Regions from separate parts of the Caballeronia sp. EK genome, predicted to be linked through region 2. Evidence: predicted binding sites of a transcription regulator. Region 2 holds the regulator's gene; each other region holds the start of a gene.
What was found. Region 2 encodes HrcA, which represses chaperone genes, less so after heat shock. Its sites were predicted from a motif close to TTAGCACTCNNNNNNNNNGAGTGCTAA; they were not measured.
Positions count from the first base shown of each region.

Region 1: the regulator HrcA is predicted to act here: its motif matches at 4,717-4,743, upstream of rpoH (RNA polymerase sigma factor RpoH).
Region 3: the regulator HrcA is predicted to act here: its motif matches at 2,683-2,709, upstream of IAG25_RS17325 (co-chaperone GroES).

Region 1 is NZ_JACSUE010000009.1:35,372-42,981, reverse strand. It holds gene IAG25_RS26105 (fumarylacetoacetate hydrolase family protein) at 1-46, opposite strand, end outside; gene ybiB (DNA-binding protein YbiB) at 375-1,367, shown strand; gene leuA (2-isopropylmalate synthase) at 1,783-3,435, shown strand; gene IAG25_RS26090 (nuclear transport factor 2 family protein) at 3,452-3,835, opposite strand; gene IAG25_RS26085 (acyloxyacyl hydrolase) at 3,881-4,447, opposite strand; gene rpoH (RNA polymerase sigma factor RpoH) at 4,808-5,743, shown strand; gene nagE (N-acetylglucosamine-specific PTS transporter subunit IIBC) at 5,875-7,610, opposite strand, start outside.
Region 2 is NZ_JACSUE010000009.1:203,952-211,561, forward strand. It holds gene glnE (bifunctional [glutamate--ammonia ligase]-adenylyl-L-tyrosine phosphorylase/[glutamate--ammonia-ligase] adenylyltransferase) at 1-831, shown strand, start outside; gene recN (DNA repair protein RecN) at 841-2,493, opposite strand; gene IAG25_RS26850 (NAD kinase) at 2,525-3,421, opposite strand; gene hrcA (heat-inducible transcriptional repressor HrcA) at 3,607-4,623, shown strand; gene hemH (ferrochelatase) at 4,747-5,814, shown strand; gene IAG25_RS26865 (RNA-binding S4 domain-containing protein) at 5,840-6,247, shown strand; gene IAG25_RS41215 (hypothetical protein) at 6,219-6,380, opposite strand; gene grpE (nucleotide exchange factor GrpE) at 6,742-7,332, shown strand; gene dnaK (molecular chaperone DnaK) at 7,596-7,610, shown strand, end outside.
Region 3 is NZ_JACSUE010000005.1:387,755-395,364, forward strand. It holds gene IAG25_RS17310 (DUF72 domain-containing protein) at 1-9, shown strand, start outside; gene IAG25_RS17315 (hypothetical protein) at 39-470, shown strand; gene groL (chaperonin GroEL) at 574-2,214, opposite strand; gene IAG25_RS17325 (co-chaperone GroES) at 2,313-2,603, opposite strand; gene IAG25_RS17330 (sugar phosphate isomerase/epimerase family protein) at 2,908-3,690, opposite strand; gene IAG25_RS17335 (LysR family transcriptional regulator) at 3,883-4,788, opposite strand; gene IAG25_RS17340 (ketopantoate reductase family protein) at 4,886-5,836, shown strand; gene IAG25_RS17345 (VOC family protein) at 5,833-6,225, shown strand; gene IAG25_RS17350 (MaoC family dehydratase) at 6,228-6,686, shown strand; gene IAG25_RS17355 (CaiB/BaiF CoA transferase family protein) at 6,686-7,610, shown strand, end outside.

The sequences.
Region 1 (7,610 bases), 170 kb from region 2:
CGACGGGCACCGCTGCGGCCGGCGCCGGAGGAAACACGTAACTCATCCCGCTCTCCTGTTGCTGTTTTGATGTGCAGATTCATGGACGAATGCGCCAGCGCGGACGGCCGGCGAGAAAAGGGAGTGTAACGTGCGCGCGCAAATCGTGGCGAAGCTTGTCGGGCGCGGCTTTGCGAGCTTTCGGCGAGCCATCGCCGGGTCGGCGGGCGCGGCGTTATTCGTAAGCATCGGAGGAAATACGGGCGAAACGCTCGCTCGGTGCAGCTTGCCAGCGCTCGTCAAATACGGTACTCAATAAGCTTCCTGCACCTTAAAACGCGCGACGGCATCGCTCACAGTACGGAATTGAGCACCCGATCCGCCACAACTATCCGATGACCGACTCCGCTCCCCCCACTTTCGCCTGCGCGCGCTATATCAAGGAAATCGGCCGCGGGCCGAACGGCGCGCGCGCCCTCTCGCACGAGGACACCTACGCGCTCTACGAAGCGATCCTCGAAGATCGCGTCTCCGAACTCGAACTGGGCGCGGTGCTGCTTGCCTACCGCGTCAAGGGCGAGACCTCCGCCGAGCTCGCCGCCATGCTTTCCGCCGCGCATCGCTCGTTCGAGCCGCTGCATGTTCAGGATGGCCGCGAACACGCGCGCCCCGTGTCGATTCCGAGCTACAACGGCGCGCGCAAGACGCCGAATCTCGTGCCGCTCCTATCGCTTTTGCTTGCGCGCGAAGGCGTGCCGGTGCTGGTGCACGGCGTCACCGACGATCCTGGCCGCGTGACGAGCGCCGCGATTTTCGCCGAACTGGGTATCGCGCACGCGGCTTCGCACGATGAAATCGAAGACAGCCTCGCATCGCGCCGACTCGCATTCGCGCCGATCGCCGTGCTCGCGCCGAAGCTCGCCCGGCTCCTGGCGCTCAGACGCCGCATGGGCGTGCGCAATTCGACGCACACGCTCGTGAAGATCCTTCAGCCTTTCGCCGATCCGGGCCTGAGGCTCGTCAACTATACGCATCCGGAGTATCGCGAGAGTCTCACGGGACTCTTCACCGAGCATCCCGATGCGGCGGCGGGCGGCGCACTGCTCGCGCGCGGCACCGAAGGCGAAGCCGTCGCGGACACGCGCCGCCAGGTGCAGGTCGACTGGTTCCACGACGGCCACGTCGATACGCTGATCTCGCCCGAGCACTCGCAGCCGCACGCGCCGCCCATCGAACTGCCCGAAACGCTCGACGCCGCGACCACCGCGCGATGGATCGAATGCGTGCTGCGCGGCGACGTGCCGGTGCCGCCCGCAGTCGTGCGCCAGGTCGAAGTGATCGTCGATGTGGTGCGCAAACCTGTCGTCGATCAGGCAAATCCCATTTGACACGGTATTCAACGCTGGTTTAAAGTCGATCGCATGAGCTTCACCCAGCCTTCCTCTCTCCGAATTATCCCGGGCCGCCTAGCGCGGCCCCTATCGCTACGTCTAGCGTAAGTCGCCAGACGTAGCGCCGCGCGTCGCAAGGCGCCCGGTCCTGCCAGCAGTCTCTGTAGTTCCTTTTCTTACCACCTGTAGTCGTCAGCTTTTCGTTCGCGCATCCCGCGAAACGGAAACGCGAGGGTCAAATGCACGTTGCTCCGCGCACGTTCACGTTGGTCACAGGCGTCACCATCGCTGGTGATTCCGCGACACGCGCGCGCCGCACCGCCTCACGTGCATCCCGCCACGCCCGGCCAGCCGCCGGACACGGCCTCTCTCGCAGGCGCTACGCAAACCGTCCGAAGAGAGATCGACGATCATGATGCCGAACCCCGCCGAGAAATACCGCCCGTTTCCGCAAGTCCGTCTGAATGGCCGCCGCTGGCCGAACCGCACGATCGAAAAGGCGCCCATCTGGATGAGCACCGATCTGCGCGACGGCAACCAGTCGCTCATCGAGCCGATGAGCATCGCCGCGAAGCTCGAGTTCTTCGAGATGCTGGTGAAAATCGGGTTCAAGGAAATCGAGGTGGGGTTCCCGTCGGCATCGCAGACCGATTTCGACTTCGTGCGCAAGTTGATCGACGAAAAGCGCATCCCGGACGACGTGACCATCGAAGTGCTCGTGCAGTCGCGGCGCGAACTGATCGAGCGCACGTTCGAAGCGGTCGCGGGCGCGAGCAAGGTGATCGTGCACCTCTATAACGCGATCGCGCCGTCGTTCCGCAAGATCGTGTTCAATCAGTCGAAGGAAGAAGTGAAGGCGCTCGCCGTCGAAGGCACGCGCCTCATCAAGGAATGTGCGGCGGCACGGCCGGAAACGCACTGGACCTATCAGTACTCGCCCGAGACTTTCAGCATGACGGAGCTCTCGTTCGCGCGGGAAGTCTGCGACGCCGTCGCGCAAATGTGGCGTCCGACGCCCGATCACAAGATGATCGTGAACCTGCCCGCGACGGTCGAAGCCGCGATGCCCAACGTGTTCGCCGATCAGGTCGAGTGGATGGACCGCAACATGGGCTATCGCGACAGCATCGTGCTCTCGGTGCATCCGCATAACGATCGCGGGACGGCGGTGGCCGCGGCGGAAATGGCGGTGCTCGCGGGCGCGGACCGCATCGAAGGCTGTCTCTTTGGCAATGGCGAGCGCACCGGCAATGTCGATCTCGTCACGCTCGCGATGAATCTCTATACGCAAGGCATCGATCCGGGGCTCGATTTCTCCGATATCGACGCCGTGCGCCGCGTTGTCGAGCGCTGCAACCAGATTCCGGTGCATCCGCGTCATCCGTATGCCGGCGACCTCGTGTTCACCGCGTTTTCGGGTTCGCATCAGGACGCGATTCGCAAGGGCTTCGCGCAGCGCGTGCCGGGCACGGTGTGGGAAGTGCCCTATTTGCCGATCGATCCGGCCGATCTCGGCCGCAGCTACGATGCCGTGATCCGCGTGAACAGCCAGTCCGGCAAGGGCGGCTCCACTTTCCTGCTGGAACGCGGCTTAGGCTTCACGCCGCCGCGCCGCGTGCAGATCGAGTTCAGCCACGCCGTGCAACGGATCACCGATGCATCCGGCGCGGAAATCGGCGGCGACGCAATCTGCGAACTCTTCAAGCGCGAGTATTTCGACGCGGGCGGGCCGGTTTCGCGCGTCGACGTGTCGACGCTGTCGGTATTCGGGAAGCGCGTCGCGGTGACGCCGCCAGCCGGCACGACGAGCGGCGACGTTTACGCGCAGACGGTCGCCGCAGCGCTCGGCGTGGACGCAAACGTGAACTGGTTCGAAACCGCCGTGACGGCGGGCGGCGATACGGCGGCGTTCGTCGGCTGCCGCGTCGGCGACGGCCAGACGTGCTTCGGCGTCGCGGTGCATGCGAATCCGGCGCTCGCTGTCGCCGATGCGGTCGTGAGCGCGGTGAACCGTTCCGGGCGCGTCGTGGAGGACGTGCGGCAGGACGAAGCCGTCGAAGCCTGACAAACCGCGCGCGTGGCTATTCGAGCGCCACGCGCGTCGCCTGCAGTGCGAGCAGCTGCCATTGGCCCTCGGTCTGCACGTGAACGGCGGTATAGGCGATCGGAAACAGAAGCGCGCCGTTCTTCGACTCCATCTCGATCAGCGCGCGGCCCGATACGAGGCACGTGTCGCGGCCGGCGGGCAGCACGTCCTGCGACTGGATCTCGATCTGACGATAGCGGCGGCGGCCTGCGGTGATCGCGTCGATGAACTGGCGCTTCGTCTCCCGCTTGCCGTTCGTGTGGACGTAGCTGACGTTCTCGGCCAGCAGCGCGTCCAGCGCCGGGCCGTCGCCCTCGACCATCGCACGGAAACGGTCACGCTCGAGGCCGCGGATCGCCTCAATGGTTTTTGCCGGCATCTGTCGAGTCCTCTTGCGTCGAGGAACCGATGCGCCGGCGCCTCGTCAGAAGTTGTATTGCAGATATAGCTGGCTGAAATTTATACCAGGATTCGGCTCTTTGATACCGCCGTTCGACAGATGCTGGAAACGAAAGCCCGCCTGATAGTTCTGCTGCGCGCCGAAGATCATGCCGACGCCCACCATGTCCGCGAACTGGAACGCCGAGCCCACCGAGAAATTCTCCGTGATGCGCGTATGTGAGAGCAGCCGCACGCCGACGCCCGCCTCGATGAACGGCCGGAAGTAGCCGGAGCTCTTCACGAAGCGCACCACCGGCGTAATGCCGACCTCCCAGATGTTCGGGTGGACTGCGTTATCCTCGGTCGTGTGCCAGTAGGACACGTGCCCTTCGCCGATGAGCGTGAAGTGGAATCCGCCGATCTCCCACCAGTTGAGGCCCGGATCCCAGGCCACGCCGAGGTCGGCTTTCTTGATGTCGCGATCGGCGACGCCGCCGGCGATCTGAAGGCCGAAACGATCGGCGTGAGCTGCCGCCGACGCAAGGCCGAATGCGGCAAGAACCGCCACGCGGGAAAGCGGACGTTGCCACGAACTCTTGTTTTTATGCATGAGCACCCCAATTACTCCGATGACGGGCGTGTTTCATTAAGAGCGTTGTCTCGCGATTCTAGAGACGTTTTTCAGAATTTGCAGGAATCGCAACCACCGTCTCCGTTTGTTGAATTTTCTTTCGCCGCAGCGCACAAAAGCGGTAACGGATTCGAAAGCAGCTTCATCACCGGTACTTTCTTCCGCTTATCATGCAACGGTCTGTCCTATTGACCTTGCTAATTCGATAGTTTTTGTGGGAACTCCCACATTCCCCTCCGCTCTAACACTTAGCACTCGATGAACCGGAGTGCTAATATCGTGTCTGACCTGTCGCTGTTGTTAAGCGGCGAGTGAATTGTTGATAAGGAGCTTATGAGCGTGACCAATGCGATGACCCTTCCGAATGTCGTGAACTCGGCACCTGCCAAGGCATCTTCGGCAGGCGCGCTGACGTACGCACAGTCGTCGATGCTGACCGGCCAGATCGGCAACATCGATTCCTACATACAAGCAGTGAACCGTATTCCGATGCTCCCGCAGGCGGAGGAACGTCAGTACGCCACCGAGTTCCGCGAGCAGGGCAACCTGAACGCCGCGCGCCAGCTCGTGCTTTCGCACCTGCGGCTCGTCGTGTCGATCGCCCGTAACTATCTCGGTTACGGCCTGCCGCACGCGGACCTGATCCAGGAAGGCAACATCGGTCTGATGAAGGCCGTGAAGCGCTTCGACCCCGAGCAAAACGTGCGCCTGGTTTCGTACGCCATGCACTGGATCAAGGCCGAGATCCACGAGTACATCCTGCGCAACTGGCGCATGGTGAAGGTCGCGACGACCAAGGCGCAGCGCAAGCTGTTCTTCAACCTGCGCAGTCACAAGACCAGCCACTCGGCGTTTACGCCGGACGAGATCGAAGGTCTCGCGAGCGAGCTGAATGTGAAGCGCGAGGAAGTCGCGGAAATGGAAACCCGCTTGTCGGGCGGCGATATTGCGCTCGAAGGCCAGGTCGATGACGGCGAGGAAGCGTTCGCGCCCATCGCCTATCTGGCGGACTCGCACAACGAGCCGACGAACGTGATTGCCGCGCGCCAGTTCGACAAGCTGCAGAGCGACGGCCTTGCCGAAGCGCTCGAATCGCTGGATGAGCGCAGCCGCCGCATCATCAAGGCGCGCTGGCTCGACGTGCAGGACGACGGATCGGGCGGCAAGACGCTGCATGAACTGGCCGACGAGTTCGGTGTATCGGCGGAACGCATTCGCCAGATCGAGGCGAGCGCAATGAAGAAGATGCGCTCGGCGCTGCACGAGTTCGCGTAACGCCTGACTGTGTCGTAGCAAACATTGAAAAGCCCGCCGTCCATAAGACAGCGGGCTTTTTCTTTTGCCCTGCGCTGGAAAAGAAAACGGCACCCGAAGGTGCCGTTTTCTTTCAACCATCGATTACCGCATCAGGCAGGCATCGGCGCCGCGCCGCCGCCACTGCCCGACAGGCGTGCGGACAGTTGCGTCGCATAACGTTGGGCCGCCGCGCCCACGACGATGTGGAACGTATCGGCCGACACCCACGCGACATCCAGCGACGACAGACGCTGACGATCCACCGACGACGGATCGCGCACGACCACGCGCAGGCGCGTCTGCGCAACCGCGTCGAGCGATGCGACATTGGTCGCGCCGCCGAACACCGCGAGCCAGCGGAACGGGTCCGGATCGAGCGGGCCGGGCGTCTGGTCGACGCTCGCCGCCGCTGCCGCCGGTTGCGCCGGCGTCGATGAAGCGGGCGTCGCGCCGCGCGTCGACGAATGCTCGAGTTCGCTGCGGATTTCATCGGCGATCAGGTCCGCTTCCGGTCCGATGATCACCTGCACGTTGGTCGCGCCGCGCTTGAGCACGCCACGCGCGCCGACGGTCTTCAACTGCGGTTCCGACACCTTCTCCGTATCCACCACCGACAGACGCAGACGCGTCGTGCAGGCATCGACGAGCGTCAGGTTGGACGCGCCGCCGAGCGCCGCAATGTACCTTGCGGCGCGCGTGTTCGACGCCGCCACCGCCGCGCCAGGAACCGGCGGAATCAGGCCGCCAGCGACCGTGGTATCGACATCGGTTTGTGCATCGGTCGTGGCCGGCTCGCGGCCCGGCGTCGCCATGTTGAACTTGCGGATGAAGAAGCGGAACAGACCGTAGTAGATGACGAAGTAGACGACACCGATCACGAGCGCCAGCCAGCCGCGCTGCGACAGGCCGTAGTTCAGCACGTAGTCGATCGCGCCCGCCGAGAACGTGAAGCCCAGATGGATGCCGAGCGCCGAGCAGATCGCGAGCGACAGGCCCGTCAGCACCGCGTGGATCGCGTAGAGAACCGGCGCGAGGAACATGAAGCTGTACTCGATCGGCTCGGTCACGCCCGTCAGGAACGCGGTCAGCGCCATCGAGAACAGCAGGCCGCCGACGACCGCGCGGCGGTCCTTCGGTGCTTCATGGAACATCGCGAGACACGCGGCCGGAAGGCCGAACATCATGATCGGGAAGAAGCCGGTCATGAAGCCGCCCGCGGTCGGATCGCCCGCGAAGAAGCGATGCAGGTCGCCGTGCACCACCGCGCCGCCGCCCGGAGGCGTGAACGAGCCGAACACGAACCACGCGAGCGAGTTGATGATGTGGTGAAGGCCCGTCACGAGCAGGATCCGGTTCAGCACGCCGAACACGAAGGTGCCGAGCGCGCCGGCCGTCGTCAGCCAGTTGCCCGCCGTGTCGATGGCCGCCTGCACCGGCTGCCATATGTAGCCCAGCACGATGCCGAGTATCAGACACGCGACGCCTGTGACGATCGGCACGAAGCGCTTGCCGCCGAAGAACGCCAGATACTCGGGCAGCTTGATGTCCTTGTACCGGTTGTACATGTAACCCGCCACCATACCGGCGATGATCCCCGACAGCACGCCCATGTTGAGCTTGTCGTTGATGTCCTTCATCACGGCCACTTCGATGAGATAGCCGATCGCGCCGGCGAGACCCGCCGTGCCGTTGTTGTCCTTCGCGAAGCCCACCGCCACGCCGATCGCGAACAGCAGCGGCAGATTGGTGAAGATCGCATCGCCGGCGTCGGCGATCATCTTGATGTTGAAGACGTCGGGCTGGCCGAGACGCAGAAGCAGGCCGGCCACCGGTAATACGGCGATTG
Region 2 (7,610 bases):
GTGTGGAAGCAGTTCCCGAAGCGGCATCGCGAGACGCCGCGCTTTTCGGTCATCGCGTACGGGAAGCTGGGCGGCAAGGAACTGGGCTACGCGTCGGACCTCGATCTCATCTTCCTTTACGACGATGACGACGACGCCGCCTCCGACATCTACGCGATGTTCACGCGCCGCCTCATCACGTGGCTCACCGCGGCGACGGGCGCGGGCACGCTGTTCGATGTCGATTTGCGCCTGCGCCCGAACGGCGAATCCGGCCTGCTCGTGACCGACCTCGCAACGTTTCGGCGCTATCAGATTCGCGAGGGCGACGCGGCGAACACCGCGTGGGTCTGGGAGCATCAGGCGCTTTCGCGCGCACGTTACAGCGCGGGCGACGCGGAAATCGGCGCGGAGTTCGAGAAGATTCGCGCCGACGTGCTCGTCATGGAGCGCGACGCCGCCGCACTGGCACGCGAGATCGCGTCGATGCGCCAGCGCGTCGCCGACGGCCATCCGAATCGCAGCGAGCTGTTCGACCTGAAGCACGATCGCGGCGGCATGGTCGATATCGAGTTCATCGTGCAGTACTGGGTGCTGCTGCATACGCGTGAGCATCGCGCGTTTCTGCGCAACGCGGGCAACATCACGCTGCTCAAGATCGCCGCGCAAAGCGGATTGATCGCCGAAGATCAGGCCGATGTGATCGGCGCGGCCTACCGGCACTACCGCAAGCTTCAGCACACGCTGCGGCTCGACGGCATGGAGAAAGCGCGCGTCGATCCGGCCGAGGTTCAGGCCGAACGCGACGCGGTGACGGCGTTGTGGAATCGGGTGTTCGCCGTGGCGGGCTGAGCCCGGCGTTCAGGCGGCCAGCATTTCCTTTGCGTGCTTGCGCGTGGTCGCGGTGATTTCGAGGCCACCGAGCATGCGCGCCACTTCCTCCACGCGCCTGCTCTTGTCGAGCGGCGTTACCGTGCTCACGGTGCCGCCGGCATCGTCGGGCGACTTCGCGACCTGGAAATGCTGATCGCCGCGTGCGGCCACTTGCGGCAAATGCGTGACGCACAGCACCTGACGGTCGCGCCCGAGTTGATGCAACAGACGCCCGACCACTTCCGCGACACCGCCGCCGATGCCCGTGTCCACTTCGTCGAAGATGAGCGTGGGCGTCGGGCTCGCGGTGCTCGCGATCACGGCGAGCGCGAGGCTGATGCGCGCCAGTTCGCCGCCCGACGCGACTTTCGCGAGCGGCCTCAACGCGACGCCCGCGTGACCGGCGACGCGGAACTCGATCTGCTCCAGCCCGTTCGCACCGCCTTCCGCGAGCGGCACGAGCGCGACGTCGAAGCTGCCGCCCGCCATCGACAATTCCTGCATGCCGGCAGTGACCGCGTTCGACAGATGCTTCGCGGCCTTTGCGCGCGCCTTCGACAGCACTTTGGCCTGCGCCAGATATTCGGCTTTCGCTTTCTCCGCTGCGGCGTTGAGCGCGTCGAGATCGGCAGCGGCGTCGAGATCGGCGAGCTGTTGGCGGCGCGCGTCGTGTTCTTCGGGCAGCGTCTCGGGCTGAAGGCGGAACTTGCGCGCCGTCGAGTGCAGTTGATCCATGCGCCTTTCGACTTGTGCGAGCCGGTCGGGATCGAGTTCGAGCCTCTGCGCGTAGTGCGACAGCGAATACGACGCCTCCTGCAACTGGATTTCCGCCGGTTCGAGCGACGCGAGCACGTCGTTCAGCGCGGGATCGATATCGGCGAGACCGCGCACCTTCGAGATGATCGCGCCGAGCTGCGAGATCATCGCTTCGTCGGATTCGGAGAGCGCGCCGAGTGCGCCCTGCACGCCGTCGATGAGACTCGCCGAATGCGACAGCCGATGATGTTCCGCGCTCACTTCCTCCCATTCACCGGGCTGCGGCGCGAGTTTGTCGAACTCGCTCAGTTGCCACGCGAGACGCTCGCGTTCCAGTTGCAGTTCGCGGTCGCGGCTTTGCGCGGTCTCGACGGCCTGCTGCGCATCGCGCATGGCGCGCCACGCGCGATTCACCGCGCCGGCGGTATCGAGCAACTGCGCGTGCGTGTCGAAGAGTTCGCGTTGCGCGTCGGGACGCATCAGCAACTGATGCGCGTGCTGCCCGTGAATGTCGACGAGCATTTCGCCCACTTCGCGAAGCTGCGCGAGCGTCGCTGGCGTGCCGTTGATGAACGCGCGCGAACGGCCGCCCGAATCGATCACCCGGCGCAGCATGACCGAGTCGCTGTCTTGCGACAACGCGTGCTCGTCCAGCCAGCGCGTGACTTGCGGATGCGTGCCGAATTCAGCGGTGATATCCGCGCGCGCCTGGCCCGTGCGCACGACGCTCGCGTCGCCGCGGGCGCCGAGCGTGAGTGCGAGGGCATCGATCAGGATCGACTTGCCCGCGCCGGTTTCTCCCGAAAAGACCGTGAAACCTGGATCGAAATCGATGTCCAGGGTGGCGACGATGACGAAATCTCGAATGGAAAGATGACGGAGCATGGACGCTTCGGGGAAGGGGAATTCGGGAAGTTCAGAGAGAAGAGGCGTCCTGCGACGGATGCTCGTTCCAGTGCAGCTTCTTGCGCAACGTCGCGTACGAGCTGTAGCCGACCGGATGCAGCACCGGCACCGTGTGCTTCGAGCGCCGCACTTCGATCGCGTCGTTCAGTTCGACGGCGGTGAACGACTGCATGTCGAAATTCACGTTGACGTCCCGCCCGCCGATGATCTGGATGGTCACCTTCGAATCGTCGGGCAGCACGATCGGACGGTTCGACAGCGAATGCGGCGCGATCGGCACCAGCACGAAGCCCTGCAACTGCGGATGAAGAATCGGTCCCGCCGACGACAGCGCGTAAGCGGTCGAGCCGGTTGGCGTCGCGACGATCAGACCATCCGAGCGCTGGTTGTACATGAAGTGGCCGTCGACCGACACGCGCAACTCCGCCATGCCAGAAAAGCCGCTGCGATTCACCACGACGTCGTTGAACGCCAGCGCGTGATAGATCGGCTTGTCGTCGCGCATGATGCGCGCTTCGAGCAGGCTGCGCTCCTCGCGCTCGAACTGGCCGGCGAGCATCTGCGGGATGATCTCCTGCATCGCCTTCAACGGAATGTCCGTGATGAAGCCGAGCCGCCCGTGATTCACGCCGATGAGCGGCGTCTTGTACGGCGCGAGCTGCCGGCCGATGCCGAGCATGGTGCCGTCGCCGCCGAGCACGATCGCGACGTCCGCGCGCGCGCCCATCTCCGCGATGGAGAGCGCCGGAAACTCCGTCACCTCGACATCTTTCGCGGTGCCTGCCTCGAACACGACCTCGAAGCCTTGCTGCGCCAGAAGACCGGCGAGCGATCTCAGCGGCGCCTCGATGCCCGGCGTGTTGGTGCGCCCCACGAGGGCGACGGTCTTGAATTGGCCAATTTCCATGCCGGCATTACACCATAGTCAGAGAGCGAAAAGAACCGCGGGCGATGGCGGACGAGCGTGCTGCGACGGGACCGCACGACGCCGCACGGCACGCCCGTCGTTTATCGCTAGAATGGAGCGGACGTTGAACGCAGCGCACACGGCGCGGCTCGCCGTCCTCCGACTCGTTGAGCTAAAATTTCCCCATGCTAGACCCACGTGCACAAACCCTCCTGAAAACGTTGATCGAGCGCTACATCGCCGAAGGTCAGCCGGTCGGTTCGCGCACGTTATCACGCCATTCCGGTCTCGAACTGAGCCCCGCGACGATCCGCAACGTGATGTCGGATCTCGAGGAGCTCGGCCTCGTCTCGAGCCCGCACACGTCGGCGGGACGCATCCCCACGCCGCGCGGCTACCGGCTCTTCGTCGACACGATGCTGACTGTAGAAGCGCCGCAAGACGAAGCCATGACCACCGCCGTCAAGACCCGCCTGCAGGGCGAGGAGCCGCAGAAAATCGTCGCGGCGGCGGCGAGCGTGCTGTCCAGTCTGTCGTCGTTCGCGGGCGTCGTGCTCACGCCGCGCCGCAGCCACATGTTCAAGCAGATCGAGTTCATGCGGCTGTCGGACAAGCGCATTCTGCTCATCATCGTGACGCCCGAAGGCGACGTCCAGAACCGCATGATGGCGACGCAGCGCGACTACTCGCCCTCGCAGCTCGTCGAAGCCTCCAATTACATCAACGCGCATTTCGCGGGCCTGTCCTTCGACGAAGTGCGCCGCCGTCTGCGCGAGGAAATCGATCAGTTGCGCGGCGACATGACCGCGCTCATGCAGGCGGCCGTGGTCGCGAGCACCGCCGAGACGGACCCCATGGACACCGTGCTCATTTCCGGCGAGCGCAATCTGCTCGAAGTGGCGGACCTCTCGTCCGACATGGCGCGGCTGCGCAAGCTTTTCGATTTGTTCGACCAAAAGACGAGCCTCCTTCAACTGCTGGATGTATCGAGCCACGCGCAAGGCGTGCAGATCTTCATCGGCGGCGAGAGCAATCTCGTGCCGATCGAGGAAATGAGCGTCGTGACGGCGCCTTACGAGGTCAACGGGAAGATCGTCGGCACGCTCGGCGTGATCGGCCCGACGCGCATGGCGTATAACCGCGTGATTCCAATCGTGGACATCACCGCGCGCCTGCTCTCGATGTCCCTCAGTCATCAGTGACGCCATCTTGGCGCGGCACGCAAGGCTGCGCCACTAGGCCGTTCGGCCAATGATGCCCGCGTGAGGCCGCCGCTATAATGGTCTTCAACTTTTAGACGACCACCCTTCCGGCCCGCTTGCCCTATGCGTTTCGACCTCGAGTTGCCCTCGCAGCCCAGCGCTTCGCATCGCGTCGCGGTGCTGCTGATCAATCTCGGCACGCCGGACGCGCCCACGCCGCGGGCGGTGCGCAAGTATCTGGCGCAGTTTCTGTCCGATCCGCGCGTCGTCGAAATTCCGTCGCTCGTGTGGCAGGTCATTCTGCGCGGACTGATTCTGCCGTTTCGCGGACGGGCGTCGGCCAAGAAATATGCGCAAGTGTGGATGCACGAAGGCTCGCCGCTGCGCGTGCATACGGAAAAGCAGGTCGAGGGTCTGCGGCGGCTGTTCGCGGCGAACGACTATCACGTGATCGTCGACTATGCGATGCGCTACGGGTCGCCCGGCATCGGCGCGATGCTGAATCAGTTGAAGCTCGAAGGCGCCGATCGCATTCTTCTCTTGCCGATGTATCCGCAATACTCGTCGTCCACGACAGCCACCGCGTTCGACGATGCCTTCGCCGCGCTCAAACGCGTGCGCAATCAGCCGGAAATCCGCACGATCCGCCATTACGCGGATCATCCCGCGTATATCGGCGCGCTTGCCGAACAAGTGCGCGACTATTGGCGGCATCACGGCCAGCCGGATTTCGCCGCGGGCGACAAGCTCGTCCTGAGCTTCCACGGCGTGCCGAAACGCACGATGGATCTCGGCGACCCGTATCACGACCAGTGCCAGTCGACCGGCGCGCTACTCACGGCCGCGCTCGGGCTCACGCCGGTGGAATGCCGCGTCACGTTCCAGTCGCGCTTCGGCCGCGCGGAGTGGCTTCAGCCGTACACCGCGCCGACGGTCACGGAACTCGGCGCGGGCGGCGTCGCGCGCGTGGATGTGTTCTGTCCCGGCTTCACGGCGGATTGTCTGGAAACGATCGAGGAAATTGGCATCGAGGTGCGCGACGCGTTTCTGAAGGCCGGCGGCAGGCATTTCCACCGGATTCCCTGTCTGAACGCGACGCCCGCGTGGATCAAGGGGCTCGGCGAAATCGCCGCGCAGCATCTGCAGGGATGGCCCGTGCAGACCGTGCAGCCGCTTTCCGCGGTGGCCTGAGCACGGCTTTTTCAAGCATTCACCCATGAACTACAAGATTTCGACGGAACCTGGCGCGCGTTTGCGCATCGATAAGTGGCTTTGGGCAGCGCGTTTCTTCAAGACGCGTTCGCTCGCGAGCGATGCCGTGGAAAAGGGCCGTGTGAAGATCGGCGGGACGAACGTGAAGCCGTCGAAGGACGTGCGTGTCGGCGATATCGTCGAGATCGATATCGAGCGGCTTGTCTGGCAGGTCGAAGTGCGCGGGCTATGCGACGTGCGCGGCCCGGCGACGGTCGCGCAGACGCTCTATGCCGAAACCGAGGAAGGCCGGGCGAAGCGCATGGCCGAAGCCGAGCGTCGCAGGACGTTCCACGAACCCGCAGCCGGCTTGCAGGGCAGGCCGACGAAGCGCGACCGGCGGACTATCGACAAATTTTCTCGTTCGGATTGAAGTAACTTTCGATGGTCGCGTGAACGCCACCGTACTCGGTGTTACGGTCCGTCACGACGCCGGACATGCAGATGGTGGTCGTTCCCGCGACGAGTACCAGGGCGACCACCGCGATAGCAAAGGTCAGTTTCATGGTATCCCCGGAGAACGGGTTGCCCGGTCAGAAAGCGGCCGGTTCAGGAAACGGGCAAGGGCTGAAAGCGGATTGAAGCATTTCGTAGGATTAGGGTAAACGTGCGTCCTGCGGTGCTTGATTGAAGTGTAGGCGAGTCAGGGCTTTCCCTCAATCTGAAATTGCGCGCTGCGGCGAAGTGTGGGTTACCGGCCATTTCGGTGCCATCGGGGCGCTCGAATTGGTCCGAAAAATTCGCGCAAAACCCTTGAAAATATCTTCGTCGCCCCAATTTCCGCCGCTAGTGCGAAAAACGCGATCCGGACTGCGCTCCGCCGCTTTCGCAACCGATTCAACTCAACAGCAATAGATATTGAGCGACATGGAAAACACGCAAGAGAATTCAGCGAGCCAGAACCCGACGCCCGCCGACGAGAACGCGCGCCAGGCCGCAGACACCACCAGCACGGCGCAGGCCGCACCGGCAGAAGCGGCTGCCACGCCGCAAGCTGCGCCGAACGAGGCCGAGGCCGCGATGGCCGAAGCGCAGGCCACTATCGCGGCGCTCAAGGAAGACTTCCTGCGCGCCAAGGCCGAGACGGAAAACGTCCGCCGCCGCAGCCAGGAAGATGTCGCGAAGGCGCATAAATTCGCCATCGAAAATTTCGCGGAGAACCTGTTGCCGGTGCTCGACAGCCTCGAAGCCGCGCTCGCCGACCAGTCGTCGGATCTCGCCAAGGTTCGCGAAGGCGTCGAACTGACGCTGCGTCAGCTCACCGGCGCGTTGGAGAAGGGCCGCGTGATCGCGTTGAATCCTGTCGGCGAGAAATTCGATCCGCATCGCCATCAAGCCATTTCGATGGTGCCGGCCGAGCAGGATCCAAATACCGTCGTCACGGTGCTGCAAAAGGGTTACGTGATCGCGGATCGCGTGCTGCGTCCGGCGCTCGTGACCGTCGCCGCGCCGAAATAACGCGTCTGCGGCGATCACGGCCAGTGTGCCGCCGTTCCGGCCGCATTCGCGGTCTTCGGCGGCGCACGAAAAGATCGGCGCCGCACAAAAAAAAGTTATAGACCGCATAGCGCTCAGGGTCTTGAAATCGAAACCGGCGCTCTTATCTTGCGTACAGGTATGAATTTTGGGCGTTCGGCCCGGTAAATCGGCAAAAGCCGGCGTCAGGCACGACACACCGCCGCCGCAACGCCACTGCGATCAAAGCTAGGAGAGGATAAAAAATGGGCAGAATCATC
Region 3 (7,610 bases), on a different contig from region 2:
AAAGTCTGACCACGTTCGACGCTACGGAGGGTTTCCCGATGCATAAGCCGGCAGCACGAATCGCCCGTTTGCTTGGAGCCACGCTGTTCGTTTCGCTGTTCAATCTCGCCCTGCCCGCTCACGCCCAGAATGCCGCGCCGCCGCCCGGCGCCGCGCCCGCGGGCGACGGCACGTTCCTGCTGACGATCTTCCTCAAGCACGATGAATCGAAGACGCTGCCGCAGATCAATCAGCAACTGAAGGAACAAGGCTACTTCAAGCAGTTTCCGCCGCCGGGCGTGGAGGTGGTGTCGTGGTACGTGATGATGGGCATCGGGCAGGTGGTGACGCTGCGCGTCCCCGCCGACCGGCTGCGCGAAGTGAACCGCGCGATCGAGAGCACCGCGTGGGGCGGCTATCGAACGGAGTTTTATCCGACCTACGATTACAAGGCTGCCGCGCAGAAACTTCGCGACGAGATGAACAAATAGCCTTGGTATGGACGAAAAAAAACCCGCATCGCTGCGGGTTTTTTCTTGGCACGGCGCGAAACCTCTTTCGAAGTCCGCGCCGATGCAATCGGCCGAAGCCAGATTACATGTCCATGCCCATGCCGCCCATACCGCCGGGCATGCCGCCAGGCATCGGCGAGTCTTCCTTCGGCAGTTCGGCAACGGCTGCGTCGGTCGTCAGCAGCAGGCCTGCCACCGATGCCGCGTTTTGCAGCGCGGTGCGCGTGACCTTCGTCGGGTCGACGACGCCGGCTTCAACCAGGTCACCGTACTCGCCGGTGGCCGCGTTGTAGCCGTAGTTGCCCGTACCTTGAGCAACAGCCGCCACCACGACGGAAGCTTCTTCGCCGCCGTTCGTGACGATCTGGCGCAGCGGCTCTTCCATTGCACGCAGAACGATCTTGATGCCTGCGTCCTGATCGGCGTTGGCGCCCTTCAGGCCGTCGATCGCACGGCGAGCACGGATCAGCGCAACACCGCCGCCCGCCACGATGCCTTCTTCCACAGCTGCGCGCGTTGCGTGCAGTGCGTCTTCGACACGTGCCTTCTTTTCCTTCATTTCGACTTCGGTCGCAGCGCCGACCTTGATCACCGCAACGCCGCCAGCCAGCTTGGCCACGCGCTCTTGCAGCTTTTCACGGTCGTAGTCCGACGTCGCTTCTTCGATCTGCGTGCGCACTTGCTTCACGCGCGCTTCGATGTTCGCGGCTTCGCCAGCGCCATCGATGATCGTCGTGTTTTCCTTGCCCACTTCGATGCGCTTCGCCTGGCCCAGTTCAGCCAGCGTCGCCTTTTCGAGCGTCAGGCCGGTTTCTTCCGCAATCACTTGACCGCCGGTCAGGATCGCGATGTCTTCCAGCATTGCCTTGCGACGGTCGCCGAAGCCCGGAGCCTTGACGGCAACCGTCTTCAGGATGCCGCGGATGTTGTTGACGACCAGCGTAGCGAGCGCTTCGCCTTCGACGTCTTCCGCGATGATCAGCAGCGGACGGCCAGCCTTCGCCACTTGTTCCAGAACCGGGAGGAGGTCACGAATGTTCGAGACCTTCTTGTCGTGCAGCAGCACGAACGGGTTGTCCAGAACGGCGACTTGCTTGTCCGGGTTGTTGATGAAGTACGGCGACAGGTAGCCGCGGTCGAACTGCATGCCTTCCACGACGTCCAGCTCGTCTTGCAGCGACTTGCCGTCTTCGACGGTGATGACGCCTTCCTTGCCGACCTTGTCCATCGCTTCAGCGATGCGCTCGCCGATCGACGTGTCGCTGTTCGCCGAGATCGAGCCGACTTGCGCGATTTCCTTGTTGGTCGTGCAGGGCTTGCTGATCTTGCGCAGTTCTTCGATTGCTGCGGTGACGGCCTTGTCGATGCCGCGCTTCAGGTCCATCGGGTTCATGCCCGATGCGACGTACTTCATGCCTTCGCGAACGATGGATTGCGCGAGCACGGTAGCGGTCGTGGTGCCGTCACCTGCGTTGTCGCTGGTCTTGGAAGCCACTTCCTTGACCATTTGCGCGCCCATGTTCTGGAGCTTGTCCTTCAGTTCGATTTCCTTCGCGACCGAGACACCGTCCTTGGTGACCGTCGGGCCGCCGAACGAGCGCTCGAGCACGACATTGCGGCCCTTCGGACCCAGCGTGACCTTGACGGCGTTGGCGAGGATGTTCACGCCTTCGACCATCTTGGCGCGTGCGGAATCGCCAAAAGTGACTTCTTTAGCTGCCATATCCAAACTCCTTGATTCGATTCGATTTTCCGGCTTCGCTCAGCGCGCCCGAAACGGGCTGCGGCTTGTTGGCGAAGCCGAACGTGCAGGAAGGATGCTTACTTGACCAGAACGGCCATGATGTCTTCTTCGCGCATGACGAGCAGTTCCTGCCCGTCGACCTTGACGGTCTGGCCAGCGTACTTGCCGAACAGGACGCGGTCGCCGACCTTCACGTCGAGGGCGTTCTGCACGCCCTTGTCATCGCGCTTGCCCGGGCCGATGGCCAGAACTTCGCCTTGGTCCGGCTTCTCAGCCGCTGCTTCCGGGATCACGATGCCCGATGCGGTCTTGGTTTCCTGGTCCAGACGTTTGACGATGACGCGATCGTGCAAAGGACGAAGGTTCATACACACTCCTCTCTTGATTGAGACTGAAAACGCGGGAAAACCCGTCCGTTGAGAACAATCTCGCCGGACGGCAATCTTGTTAGCACTCTCGTGCAGTGAGTGCTAATTATATGGACCGAGTTTGACAATTTCAAGGAGGGTACGAGCGGGGAATCCCGTAGTGGCCGGATTTATCGAACTTTGCGCTTCGTGTTCGGCGTGTTGCGCGGGGACTCCGTCGGACATTTCGCGCCTGAATAAGTTTTCGACGGAGCGCGAATGATCGGCATAGCTAGGGTAAACGATGGGTACCGCCGTCACTTTGCTATGCGGCGTTCCACGCCTGCCGCATGAAGTTCACGCTCTCGCGCATCGACGCCAGCGGTTCACCCTTGAAGCCGCACTCCGCGCTGAGCAAACCCTGATAACCGCGTGCTTTGAGATGACCGAAAAAACTCGGGTAATCGTACGAACCCGTGCCCGGATTCAGCCGGCCGGTGTCGGCGAGATGAATGTGCGCGAGCCACTCGCAATGCTCGCGTAACTCGTCGAGCGGCTCATTCTCTTCGTCCATGTGATAGAAGTCCGCAAGTCCGCGCACTTCGGGCCGGTTCAGCTTCGTCGCGAGCCGCGCGCCATCGCCGACGCTGTTCACCAGATTCGACTCCTTGCGATTCAACGGCTCGATCGCGAGCGTGGTGCCGCTGCCTCGCAAGGCGTCCGCGCACCATTCGAGCGCGCTCAGGAATTCGTCTTCCGCCTGCGCCTGAGTCCAGCCTTCGGGAATGTTGCGCGTCCAGCCGCTGCCGAGCACGACCACGCGCGCTCGCGCAATCGTCAGCAATTCGACGACGCGATCGAAATACGCACGATTGCGACGCTCGTCTTTCTCCGGACCGACGATGCGCGCATCGTGCGGGAACAAATAACTGAAGGCGCTCGCGGGCAATGGCAGGTCAGGCACCCGCGCCTTTGCATCGGCGAACGATGCGTCGTCTTCGAGTTTCATCGGCACGAGCTGCGCCTCGATGTAGTCGAGCCCAGCCTCCTTCATCAAGCTCGCGTTTTGCAGCGGCCCGCACCAGCCGAATTGAGGTGTCGTCGTCATGTCGCTTTCTCGTAAGAGGATGGGCTCAAGCGCAGCACTTCCGGCGTCGTCGTCGGCCGCGCGCGCCGCGCAGTTGCCAAATGTGCGCGTTTGCATCGACTTCCTCAAGCAGGAACTCGCGCACGGCGAATTTGCCTTGTGGCAGGCGGCGTCGGCGACTGACGAACGCGACGCCTGATCGCGCGATCGCGCTCAGCGCAAGCTGCTGAATAGCTGTGCCATCAGATCGCGCAGCCAGCGATTGCCCGCTTCATGGTGATACCGCGCGTGCCAGTGCTGCCGCACGGCAAAACCCTCCACGGGAATCGGGCACGGATGAAGCGAAAGGCCATTGACCTTCGCGAGCGTCTGCCCGATATGCCGCGGCAGCGTGGCGATCAAATCGGTTGTCTGGATGATCGCGCCCAGCCCGAGAAAGCCGGGCAATTCCAGAACGACATCCCGCTCGATCTGCTCGCGCACGAGCGCCTGCTCCAGCAGTTGAGCGCCGGTGCCTGCCGCGATCGCGACGTGGCCTTCCGCGCGGTACTGCTTCACACCCAGCCTTGCGCGCACACGCGGATGATGCGGATTGGTCAGGCACACCCAGTCCTGCGTATAGAGCTGTTGCTGGTAGATGCCGCCGCCTAGCCAGGGCACATGGCCGACGGCCAGATCGGCCTCGCCCGACTCCAGCGCACGTTCCGTGTTGCCGTCGATTCTCGCCGCCTCCAGACGAATGCCCGGCGCCTGGGCGCGGACATGCGCAAGCATTCGCGGCAGCAGCGTGATATGGCTCGCATCGGTCATGCAGATGCGAAACCGTCGCTTCGCCGTGGCGGGATCAAAGGCGATCTCCCACGCGGTGAAGCGCCGCAACGATTCGAGAATCTCCCGGCACGGCCCGATCAGCGCATCGGCCTGCGGGGTCGGCGCCATGCCGCCCGGCGTGCGAATGAACAACGGGTCTTGCAGATGCTCGCGCAGACGTCCGAGCCAGATGCTGATGGTCGGCTGACTCTGGCCGAGCTTCTCGGCCACGCGCGTGACGTTGCGAGCGTCGTAAAGAAGGTCGAAAAGCTGCAGCAGCTTCAGGTCCGGCAGTTCGGTCGGAATCATGGCGTTATTACCATACGCAATGACGTCATTGTAGCTATTGCATTGCCATGATGAGCGGCAACTCCTATCGTGGCGTCAACACATCAGGGAGACGCCATTGAAGATCGCAATTCTCGGAGCCGGCGCGCTGGGCTGCGCCATCGGTTCCACCCTCTCGCAGGGCGGTCACGAAACCTGGCTGATCGACCGCTCGCCGGCGCACGTCGATGCGATGCGTCGCGACGGCTTGCAAGTCGACGATGCCGATGGCTCCCGACACGTCGAAGTGCGCGCGGCCACTAAAGCCGCCGAAGTCGGCGCCGTGGATCTGGTCGTCGTGCTGGTCAAGTCCTTCCATACCGATTCGGCCATGCGCGGCGCGCTCGATCTCATCGGACCTGAAACGCTGGTGCTTTCGTTGCAGAACGGCCTCGGCCATGAAGACGTGCTCGCCGACGTCGTGGGCCGCGAGCGCGTGCTGGCGGGCAAGACGTACGTGGGCGGCGTGCTGCGCGGGCCCGGACACATACAGTCCGGCGTGAAAGGGAAACTGACCTACATCGGCGAACTCGACGGCCAGCTCACCGCGCGGGTGCAGGCGATTGCCGAAGCCTTCAATGCGTCGGGTCTGATGACCACGGTGAGCGACAACATCCTCGGCACGATGTGGGACAAGTTGCTGATCAACGTCGCGACGGGCGCGATAACGGGCATCACCCGTCTCACTTACGGACAGCTCTACGAGGAACCCGTTCTCAAGGCGACCGCGCTCGCGGCCGTCGCCGAAGCGATGGCCGCAGCGAAGGCGGCGGGCGTCACGCTATCCATCACGGACCCGGACCAGGCGTGGACGCTCGCGTCCGAAGGACTGCCCTCGGCCTTCAAGACGTCGATGCTGCAAAGCCTCGAAAAAGGCTCGATCACCGAGATCGACTTCATCAACGGAGCGGTCGTGCGCTGGGGCGAACGCCTCGGCGTGCCGACTCCGGTCAATGCCACTCTGGTTGCATGCATCAGGGGCATCGAGCGCGCCATGACGGACCTTCAACGTGAAGGAGCGCGAGCATGAGCGCATCGAAAGCCTATCTGGAGCATGTCGCCATCTTCGTGAAGGACATTCACTGGCACATCCGCTTCTTCGAAGACGTGCTCGGCATGACGATGCGCGAAGTCGACGGCACCGTCGATGCACCCCGTCAGTACTGGACGCTCGGCGGCCTGCAATTCATCCACGACCCGAAGCACGAAGCGCCCGAAGGCCGGCTCGCGCATCTCGGCGTGATGTGCGAAGACCTCGAAGCCGCGTTGAGCGCCGCGCAACGCTACGACGCCACGGCAATGCCGCAGGGCCGCAACTGGCTGCGTCTGCCCGACGGCCTCGCCATCGAACTGATCCAGGCGAAGCCGGCCTCGTGCGTTGCGCGGGCCCTCGAAATCAATCCGCGTGCGGAGGCTTGAACATGACCATCATCGATAAATACTGGGACGATGCGCGCGAAGGCGACGAGTGCGTAAGCCCGACATACACCGTCACCAAAGCGCGCATTCTGGCGTACGCCGATCTCACCGGCGATCACACGCCCGTGCATGTCGACGAGGAATACGCCAACGCGAGTCACTTCGGTTCGATCGTCGCGCATGGCCTCTTCGGGCTCTCGATCGCCGATGGCCTCAAGACGCAAAGCGACTATCGCTTTCTGCCGGGCATGTCGCTCGGCTGGACGTGGGACTTCAATCTGCCGATCAAGGTCAACGACGTGCTGCACGTCAAATTCCGCGTGGGCGCGATGCGCGCGAGCAGGAGCCGGCCTGACTGGGGCATCGTCGTGTTGCCGTCCGAGCTGATCAATCAGCATGGCGAGGTCGTGCAGCATGGCGAGCATCGTCTGATGGTGCCGCGCCGTCCGGGAGCGTTCTGATGCAAGCCCGTCCTCTCGAAGGTATTCGCGTCGTCGATTACAGCCACTTTCTCGCCGGTCCGTATGTCGGACGCTGCCTCGCGGCGCTCGGCGCGGAAGTCATCAAGGTCGAACGTCCCGGCAGCGGCGATGCCGGACGCCAGCACGCCACCGTCCTCGACGATCAGCAAAGCGCCTACTTCCTGCAGCTCAACATGGGCAAGCGCGGCGTGAGCGTCAACATGAAAGACCCGCGCGGCAAGGCGTTCATGCAGCGTCTGTGCGATTCGGCGGACGTGTTCATCGAAAACTACCGGCCCGGCGCGCTCGACAAGCTCGGTCTCGGTTATGCGGCGTTGTCGGAACGCAATCCGAAGCTCGTCTATTGCTCGATCTCGGCCTACGGTCATACGGGACCGGATGCGCATCGCGCGGGCTTCGGCCTGATCGCGGAAGCCAAGAGCGGCATCATGCAGATGATCGGCAATCCCGGCGAGCCGCCGCCCTTGATGCGCATCTCGCTCGGCGACATGTACACGGGCATTCACGCGGTGGCCGCGATCAACGCCGCGCTGCTCGGCCGCGTAAAAAGCGGGCGCGGTCAGCACATCGACATGGCGCTGTACGACACGCTCGTGTCGATGCACGAATACGCCGTGCAGTGCTACACGACGCAAGGCGTGCTGCCCGAGCAGACCGGTCACGACATGCCGACATCGACGCTCTACGGCGTATTCCGCGCCGCCGATGGCGATCTCGTGATCGCCGCTCAGGTCGACGATTCGTGGAAGCGTTTCGCCGCGCTGATCGAGGCGAACGGCGGCCCCGCAGGCTTCGGCGCCGATGCGCGATTCCACACGCTCAACGGGCGCAATGCGCATCGCGTGGAAATCCTCGATGTGGTGAAGCCCTGGGTGGCCGCGCGAGCGGTCGCGCAAGTGCTGG